DNA from 3 places in the Aliiglaciecola sp. 2_MG-2023 genome. Region 3 is predicted to be linked to each of the others. Evidence: predicted binding sites of a transcription regulator. Region 3 holds the regulator's gene; each other region holds the start of a gene.
The links. The regulator LexA, encoded in region 3, represses DNA repair genes until DNA is damaged. The targets are predictions, from matches to a motif close to TACTGTATNNNNATACAGTA.
Positions count from the first base shown of each region.

Region 1: Q4567_RS02405 (class IIb bacteriocin, lactobin A/cerein 7B family) is a predicted target of LexA. The motif match lies at 2,053-2,072, and genes of this name have one in related genera.
Region 2: uvrD (DNA helicase II) is a predicted target of LexA. The motif match lies at 1,609-1,628, and genes of this name have one in related genera.

Region 1 is NZ_JAUORY010000002.1:94,814-98,099, forward strand. It holds gene Q4567_RS02385 (GspE/PulE family protein) at 1-1,008, opposite strand, end outside; gene Q4567_RS02390 (hypothetical protein) at 1,071-1,283, opposite strand; gene Q4567_RS02395 (hypothetical protein) at 1,288-1,500, opposite strand; gene Q4567_RS02400 (hypothetical protein) at 1,574-1,729, opposite strand; gene Q4567_RS02405 (class IIb bacteriocin, lactobin A/cerein 7B family) at 1,745-1,912, opposite strand; gene rpsJ (30S ribosomal protein S10) at 2,372-2,683, shown strand; gene rplC (50S ribosomal protein L3) at 2,702-3,286, shown strand, end outside.
Region 2 is NZ_JAUORY010000023.1:26,767-30,052, forward strand. It holds gene Q4567_RS18225 (HAD-IA family hydrolase) at 1-422, shown strand, start outside; gene cysE (serine O-acetyltransferase) at 678-1,460, opposite strand; gene uvrD (DNA helicase II) at 1,677-3,286, shown strand, end outside.
Region 3 is NZ_JAUORY010000008.1:34,446-37,731, reverse strand. It holds gene coxB (cytochrome c oxidase subunit II) at 1-540, opposite strand, end outside; gene lexA (transcriptional repressor LexA) at 1,036-1,659, opposite strand; gene plsB (glycerol-3-phosphate 1-O-acyltransferase PlsB) at 2,127-3,286, shown strand, end outside.

The DNA.
Region 1 (3,286 bases), on a different contig from region 3:
ATCTAATTCTTCACTACTGGTACCAATTTCGTCCAGTATTTCATCCATCTCGCCTGGCGTACCACCACCACCGCCTGCCCCTAAATATTGTAAAACTTGATTGGGCAAGCCTACGGAGATTTCATAACTGTCTATCCCTAATGCGCTTTCAATTTCCATCAAAAGTGCAGCATTGTTAGGTTCTGCCATTAAAACTATCGGGTTTTCAGAGGCGTCTGCTAACACCACAACGTAGTTTCGTTTTAAATAAGACAGGTTTAATTTATTGCCACTTTGTAATACGTGATATTTCTCAGGAAGATAACTAATATAAGGAACTTGATAGTGAACTGATAATGCATTACCCAATTCATCTTCAGGGATACGGGCTTCTGATACCATGCGTTGGATTAACTGGCGGATATCTTTACTGGATTCAGTAAATTGTTTGAGATCTTTTTCAGACATCAATTTGCGATGAACAAGATAATCAAACGGATTACTGGTGCCACCTAACTCATAACGAAATTTATTGCCTAATATTTCTGACAACGAATTCGCTAAGCGCAGGTCGGCATCACCAAAGGAACCTACTTTTTTATTAATAATCTGCATTACGCCCATCAACACGCCGGCGTTCAAAATCGGCACACAAATGATATTTTCAGTTTTAAAGGAACTGTTTTTATCAAATTTGTCGGCAAACTTTAGGCGAGGATGTATTTCCGCGAGCTCTTGCGCATTATAAGGATCACTAATCAATAATGGTTTTTGACTCAGTGCAACATACCCAGCTATGGACTGGGGACTGATAGGAACTTTAATTTGAAGTGTCTCTTTACCCGTTTTAAAACGGGCAACCAAGTCTTGATGTTGACGCCTGCGTTGAAAAATACTCATACGCTGAGCTTCAAACAAATTCAGAATAATCGGTTCCAATTGCTGATAAGCATCCATCAATGAAGGATGTGCTTCTAACAATCTGTCTATTTTTTGAAGAGTCTCTTCAATCACAAGTTCTGTTGCCATCTACTACGGTCAGTGTCATTACTTATTCCCTAACTATAACTGAGTGTAATCATTAACAAAACCTAAGATTTAGATTGCTTCTCATCGGACTCGCTTGGTTTCACATTTTGGTTGAATAAAAAGCCCATAATGCTTAACAGCATTGCGCCATGCATAATAGGATTTGCGAGTATATCAGTTCCTTGTCCATACCAGTCACCGATTGCCTGTATGAAGGCGAATCCAATCGCTATATAAAATATCCAATTTATAAAGGTGATTAATTTAGGTGGCATATTATTAGCCTTCATTGCTATCTGTTTTTGAGGATTTTTCTGTTGTGTACTCATTGAACAAAAAACCGCAGATGATATAGAGCAAAGCGGTTTGTAAATTGGGATTAGTTGACATATCAATATCATTCACAATCCAACTATAAGTCGCACTCCAGAGATTAGTAGCTATCATAAAAAATAAAATAGCATTGGCGAATATTATAAATTTACGGTCCATAACACTTCCTTAAAAATTTTTGTTTTATAAAAAATAAAAGGGGAGGCGTATCCCCTTCTATCATTGAGCTAAATCAGTGGAATAAGTTATATATGGAGATCCCAAGTTGGTAACCAGCTTTTCCTCCGAACACATACCCAACACCGTAGCCGATAGCGTAACCTGTGACTTCGTTGTCGGGCATTCCTCCTGAAACTTCTACTAATTCAATTTTATTTAATTCGATCATAAAAGCTCCTTTTAATTAATGAGTAGCATCATACCAACCGAAACCAAGCCCTCTGCCAAATGCCATGAGCCCTGGTAGGCTGTTAATATAGCCTACCGCTGACATGCCGGCGCCAAAAGCCACAACTAAAGGGGCTACACCACCATTCACTTCTTCTAATTGCATTACATTCAATTCTCGCATTTGCGAATTCCTTTTGATTAATTAAAATTCGTCGTATGGCTAAACATCGCCTACGAACTCTTTATTGCGCTAATGTGGTTGTTAATACTTTCCTACATCAATGCAATAACAAAAGGTTAGTGAAATGGTAACTAAAATACACCTGTCCCTTGGTACAGTTTTTTATCGCTATTATTTCTCTTAATTGTTGTACTTATATAAAAACCTTCTAAACTCGACTTTTATTAGTAATAGGCGTTGCAATAAATCTTCATACATGTATAATTCGCGCCCACTCGCCCTGATGGGTAGTGATTTCAGCCCTATCAATAATTAACCATGTAAGTGGAGAGTTTGAGAAAAAGCTGAAATATTATGAACAAGACCCCAATTGTGGGTCATCGGTTTACATGCATCCTCCCACCTAATGAAAGGTTGGTGTGGATGGTTTTTTTTGTTCTTTCGATTGGAGCTTAATCGATGCCAAATCAAAGAATTCGTATTCGTTTGAAAGCGTTTGATCACAAGTTGATCGATCAGTCTACGGCTGAAATCGTTGAAACTGCGAAACGTACAGGTGCTCAGGTTAGCGGTCCTATTCCACTACCTACTCGCAAGGAACGCTATACAATATTGGTTTCACCTCACGTGAATAAAGACGCACGTGATCAGTATGAAATCCGTACACATAAGCGTTTGGTAGATATCATTGAACCAACTGATAAAACAGTTGATGCATTGATGAGATTGGACTTGGCTGCCGGTGTTGATGTTCAAATCAGCCTGGGCTAACAAGAGAGGGTTTTAACAATGGCGATTGGTCTTATCGGTCGTAAAGTAGGAATGACGCGTATCTTCACTGAAGATGGTGTTTCAATTCCTGTGACTGTTATAGAAGCGACCCCAAACCGTGTGACTCAGTTACGTACTGAAGAAACAGATGGGTATCGCGCGCTACAAGTAACCGCTGGTGATAAAAAAGCAAACCGCGTTAATAAAGCTTCAGCAGGTCATTTTGCTAAAGCTGGCGTGGAAGCGGGCCGTGGTTTATGGGAGTTTCGTTTAGACAGCAACGAAGGCGAAGGTATTGAAGTAGGCAGTGAAATTACTGTTGAAATCTTTGCTGAAGCTACAAAAGTTGATGTTGCAGGAACTTCTAAAGGTAAAGGTTTTGCCGGTGCTATCAAACGTTGGAACTTTAGTCACCAACGTATGACACATGGTAACTCTTTGTCTCACCGTGCTCCTGGTTCGATTGGCCAAAACCAATCTCCAGGTAAAGTTTTCAAAGGGAAGAAAATGGCTGGCCAATTAGGCAATAAAGCTGTGACTACTCAATCTTTGGAATTAGTACGTGTTGACGCAGAGAACAACCTTCTTCTAATCAAAGGTGCA
Region 2 (3,286 bases), on a different contig from region 3:
GTTTTGATTTCTTTTATCACCATCGCAGTAACTTTCAAGTGAACCAAGAAATATGTGCCTTGTTGTCTAAGTTGGCTAATAAACTCCCTCTGGTTGCTATCACCAACGGTAACGTGAACCTGCAACAGATTGGTATTAGTGAGTATTTTAGCCATTGTTTTAAAGCCAATTTGGAACGGCCGATGAAGCCTCACGATGCGATGTTTACGCTGGCAAGTTCAACATTGAAAGTAGATCCCAAAGAGATTCTACATGTGGGTGATAACTTAGAAAAAGATGTGATGGGCGCAATCAATGCGGGCATGCAAAGCGGTTGGTACGCCTACAACCGGAAAATGCATTTAACTCAAGAAAAGACCACAGTCCTTCCTCATGTTCAATTAGATGATTTGGAAGAGTTAAATTTATTGATTGAAAATTAAATACGGAACAGTTCGCTCTTATAACACGAGGCTATAGCACCCGCCTACAGATAAATAACCAAATACATTTGCGCCCTTGTAGCACGGGCTTTAGCTCTCAGTAAACAATTCAACCAATCCACGGCATAAATACCGTGCTACTAATGTCTGTAGCACGGGCTTCAGCCCGCGGAAAAGCGATGACAAACTCGGCCTAAAACACCCGCCTACAGGGGAATAACGAGACGCTTTATGGTCGACTTATCTGCCCAACCATTAATCTTCGTAAATATTTTGGTTCATTGTTTCACAAGGATTAGGACAACTAGGTACACCGACAATTTTCGCAGGCACTCCTGCAACTGTAACGTGCTTAGGTACGTTCTTGAGAACCACACTACCAGCACCAACTTTAGCACCTGCACCAATCTCTATATTACCGAGAATTTTGGCCCCTGCTCCCACCATGACGCCCTGGCGTACTTTAGGGTGACGATCGCCGGACTCGTTACCAGTTCCGCCTAACGTGACGGATTGTAGAATTGAAACATGATCCTCCACAACGGCTGTTTCACCAATAACAATACCAGTTGCGTGGTCAAACATTACGCCTTTGCCAATCACTGCGGCAGGGTGGATATCAACACCGAAGACTTCGGAGTTTCGACTTTGCACAAACAGGGCTAATTGCTTACGGTTTTTGGCCCATAAATAATGGGACAATCGATAAGCCTGAATCGCTTGAAAGCCTTTAAAATACAACAATACAGTGAGAATTTTATCTACTGCAGGATCTCGGGTTAACACAGCTTCAATGTCTTCGATTGCTGACTCTACAATTTCGGGACTCAATGTATAGGCTTGGTCAAGCACTTCGCGAATAGCGAGCGCGGGCATAACCTCATCTTGGATTTTATTGGAAAGAATGAAGCTCAAAGACGTCTCAAAGTTGTGGTGAGCGAGAATACAAGCATGCACATAGCTGGCTAAGAGAGGTTCGCTTTCCACTAATTCTTCAGCTTCAGCTTTTAATCTCTTCCAGAAATTATCGATTGGCATCTAGTTCTCCTCAATTGAATTCTACCCAAACGTAGGGTAAGTCACTTTTGTCTTATGTTAGTTTATTAGAACGGATGTGCGGGCAAAAACGTTCAAATACAAGCTCAGTTTGCATATTGCTGGGTAAAAGTCACAAAACCAGCCCTTTCGATGTATAAAAACACAGTATAACTGATATACTTCGTCTATTAATCAATAAATTTAAATAAGCTTGTTATGGATGTATCTCGACTTTTAGACCAACTTAACGATAAACAACGTGAAGTGGTGGCAGCACCCCCGTCCGATATGTTGGTTTTAGCCGGTGCCGGAAGTGGCAAAACTCGAGTGCTTGTGCATCGTATTGCTTGGTTAATGGAAGTTGAGCAACTTGCTCCTTTTAGCATTCTTGCCGTGACATTTACCAATAAAGCAGCCAGAGAAATGCGTGGTCGAGTAGAACGTTTAATGGGTTCAGGATTGCACACTATGTGGATTGGTACCTTTCACGGACTCGCCCATAGACTGCTTAGAACTCATTTCAAAGAGGCACGCTTACCTGAGAATTTTCAGATATTGGACTCTGATGACCAGTATCGATTAGTTCGTCGGGTGATTAAATCGCTTAATTTAGATGAAAAGAATTGGCAACCTAAATCGATTCAATGGTACATCAATGGCAATAAAGACGAAGGCCTGCGACCTGAGCACATAGATACTCAGGGTGATCCAACCAAACAAACCATGAAAGACATATACCAAGCTTATCAACAAACCTGTGATCGCTCAGGCTTGGTAGATTTTGCTGAGTTATTGCTGCGCGCCCATGAATTGTGGCTGAACAACCCCGATGTACTCAGACATTACCAAAAACGTTTCCGCACAATTTTGGTCGATGAATTCCAAGACACTAACAACATCCAATATGCTTGGTTGCGCATTTTGAGCTGTGCAGACAACAACATGATGATTGTAGGTGACGATGATCAATCCATATACGGCTGGCGTGGCGCCAATGTGGAAAATATTCAGCACTTTTTGCGGGACTTTCCTAGCGCCAAGACAATTCGACTAGAACAGAACTATCGCTCAACAGGCAATATTCTCAAAGCCGCTAATGCGGTGATAGATAATAACCAAGGGCGACTAGGCAAAGACCTATGGACTGAAGATGCCGAAGGCGAAGCCATCTCGATGTATGCAGGCTTCAATGAACTGGATGAAGCTCGATTCATTGTGGCACGGATTAAGGAATGGAGCGACAAAGGTGATGCGTTAGCAGATTGTGCCATTTTGTATCGCAACAACGCTCAATCCCGGGTTCTAGAAGAAGCTCTGTTACAGGAGTCGGTGGCGTATAGGATATACGGCGGATTACGCTTTTTCGAACGCCAAGAAATCAAAGATGCCCTAGCGTACCTAAGGCTGATTAATCAACCAATAGATGATGCAGCTTATGAGCGAGTTGTGAACACGCCAACTCGTGGGATTGGAGATAAAACCCTTGGATTAATTCGAGAAACAGCTCGTAATGAAGAGTTATCAATGTGGCAAGCCACCAATGACATGCTCCGTGAAAAGCGTTTTTCAGGAAGAGCAGCCACCGCACTTCAGCGCTTCGTCGAGTTAATATTGAAGTTACAAGTTGAAGTACAAGAGTTTGAATTAGACCAGCAGGCTGATCATGTCATCAAAAATTCAGGCCTATTTGCTATGTATCAGGCGGAAAAAGGTGAAAAAGCCCAAGCTCGTATCGAAAACCTTGAGGAACTCGTGACCGCTTGTAAGCAATTCGAAGCCCCTGAAGAGGCTGAAAACATGACTCCCTTATCAGCGTTCCTAGCCCA
Region 3 (3,286 bases):
TTTGCCTGTTGGAATAACCAAAGGACGATCAACTTCTAAGAGGTAGTTATGGCCTTTTTCAAACTTGTTGTTTATCTGTTCTTGCTGAGTTGCCATCACAGAATAATATTCAACGTCGTTTTCCATGTACTTGTAATGCCATTTCCATTGAGACCCAGTAACAAGAACAGTTACTTCTGAGTTTTCGGGATCTTCCATTGCAATCAAGGTTTTAGCCGCTGGGAATGCCATTACGACAAGAATGATAAAAGGAATTATTGTCCAAGCGATTTCAACTTTCACACTCTCATGAAAGTTAGCAGGTTTAGCACCGCGAGATTTACGGTGGAAAATCATGCTCCAAAACATGACACCAAACACTAATACTGCAATGACTACACATATGAAAAACATGAGCATGTGCAGATCATAAACTTGTCCACTGATTTCAGTCGCGCCTTTGCGCAAATTCAATTGATACTGATCAGCAGTCGAAGTCGAATCTGCAGATACTGTAAATGCAATTAGACTGGTCAGTATTACCAATATGCCGGACCATATCTTTTTCACTCAACACCTCCTGTTGATTTAAGCCGTTCCCAAAGGAGCAAAGCAGAGTAAACAACCGCAAAAAACTCAGCTATGGTAAATGACTTGGGATCTAAATGTTATGAAGCTGTAAAAACTAGTATAAGAATTACTCAACTAAAGTCTAACGTCTAGTGTTTTTTGTTAAAATTATAAACAACCGGTTGATTTTCAATCAAAATAGGCAAAAAAGTTATTTTTTATATCAATTGCAAATAGCTTTGGTTACTAAAGATATTAAAATCGGTAATTTTCCATCCGCAAAAAACAAAAATGCTCGCTCGGAGAATAACTAGACATTCTGAAATGGATTTTTTAGGATATTTTTTGAACAGAAAATGTATTCACTGGCAGAATACAAAATAGAGAAATCGTGGTTCGCAGTTTTAGAAAACTAACATTCAAAATAATAAAAAAGGTGACCAAATAGGTCACCTTTTTTAAAGAACTTTGCAATCAACCGCGTAATTACATCCAATCAGCGTTGCGAATAACGCCCACAGCAATACCTTCAATATTAAAAGGTTGCGACGCTAGATCCACTTTAATAGGGTTAAATTCATCGTTTTCAGCATGCAGAATCACTTCTCTACCACGCTTTTCAAGACGTTTAACAGTAACGTCTTCATCGACTCTTGCCACAACTACCTGACCATTGTGAACATCGGTTGTACGATGAACTGCCAGCAGGTCACCATCCAAAATGCCGATATCCTTCATACTCATACCGCTTACTCTAAGCAAAAAATCGGCACTGGGTTTAAATAGATCAGGATCGACTTTGTAATGACATTCAACATGCTCTTCCGCCAATATAGGTTCACCCGCAGCAACACGGCCAATCAAAGGTAAGCCAACTTCTTCCAAATCATCTTCTAGGGGAACATTAAGTTTAATCCCTCTAGATGTGCCAGGTAGAATTTCAATGACCCCCTTACGCGCCAGAGCTTTTAAGTGCTCTTCTGCCGCATTAGCTGATTTAAAACCTAATTGTCGCGCAATTTCAGCACGGGTAGGTGGCATACCTGTAGCCAACATAGTGGCTTTAATTAATTCGAGAATTTCGCTTTGTCGTGGAGTTAGTGGACGCATAAACAGCCTGTTTTTCTATACAGTTTAACTGTCAGTATATACAGTTACAAAGATAAAACAAACTTTGTTTTTCATTTACTAAGTAATTTTCAAAGCAGTCTAATATTCCAGCTGAATGTGTGCCTTTTGATTTGTCGGCTTGCGTATTACAGCCAAATGAAGCAAGTCTGCAAAGCTTTTTTGTTGAGATTATTTTGCGTTTATTGGAAACCAATTTAATCTGCTTTTGAACTAGCTAGGAGAATCCGCCTCCAATTACTATCAGAAAATACGAGTCGCGAACTTCAACATTTGTCTGACAGCAGGTTATTCACCTAATTAGGGTGACTTTACATGCGCTAACAATATAAAATAGCAGTACGACTCAAGAGTCGTTAGTCTGCGTGTTTTGGTGTGCAAACATGAACAGAATTCCGTTCTTCATGCTATGCTTTTAACGATTTCGAAACCTCAAGGTGTTATATAATATGGATTGGCTGCATAATTTGCTGCTTTCGATTTTTGCTTTTCCCGTAAAATGGCTGGTCAAAGTCAATAGTATTCCAACAGACATTGAAAGTGAGCTGGGTATAGATAAAAGTAAACCTATAGTTTATTTGCTCAGAACTCACTCTATTACTGACCAACTTGCGCTTAAAATGTCGACTAAGAAAGTGGACTTACCCAGCCCTACCAAGAAAATTCTCATAGGTGGAGAAGAGCACAGCGCCAGTGTATTTCTTGAGCAACCTCAATCTGTTATTGGTAGGAAGATCAAAGGAACCAAAATAGCAGCAGATTTAACCCATTTATTCCAACTTCACAAAGACAACGCAGATCTCGATTTACAAATTGTGCCGGTTACTGTTTTTTGGGGTCGCGCGCCAGGCAGAAAATCCAACGGATTAGCAGATCTGTTAGCCGACAAGGCTTCACCGAGTTGGTTACGCAAATTTTTTATCGTGTTATTTTTAGGTCGCGATAATTTTGTGTCTTATAGTAAAGCTGTATCGTCTAAAGACATGACCAAATTACCTGGTACAGAGTCTGAAATCGCGCACAAATTAATTCGCCTAGCAGGCACCCACTTTCACCGCAAAAGACAAGCATTTAACGGCCCAATGCTGTTAGAAAAACAAGAGTTATACAATTCGATTCTTGGTTCTGTGTCTGTTATCAATGCAATCAACGAAGAATCCAGACAAAAGAAAATTCCTTTGTCTAAAGCCAAAGCAAACGCTAAATCTTATATAAACGAAATTGCTGCAGATTATCGTGAAGGTTTGATCCGCTTTGGAGACAGGGTGTTAACCCGTATTTGGAACAAAATATACGATGGGATCGAAGTTGGCCACGCCGACAAAGTGAGAAAATTGGCACAAAATGGCCATGAAATTATTTACGTTCCCTGCCACCGCAGCCACATGGATTATCTGCTGTTAACCTACGCAATTTACCATCAAGGGTTAGTGACACCGCATATCGCTGCAGGTATTAATCTAAACTTTTGGCCTGTGGGCGGGATTTTCCGACGAGGCGGTGCGTTCTTTCTACGTCGCAGTTTTGCCGGTAATAAACTCTATACTAGCGTGTTCCGTGAATATCTAGAGCTATTATTCAACAAAGGGTATTCAGTTAAATATTATGC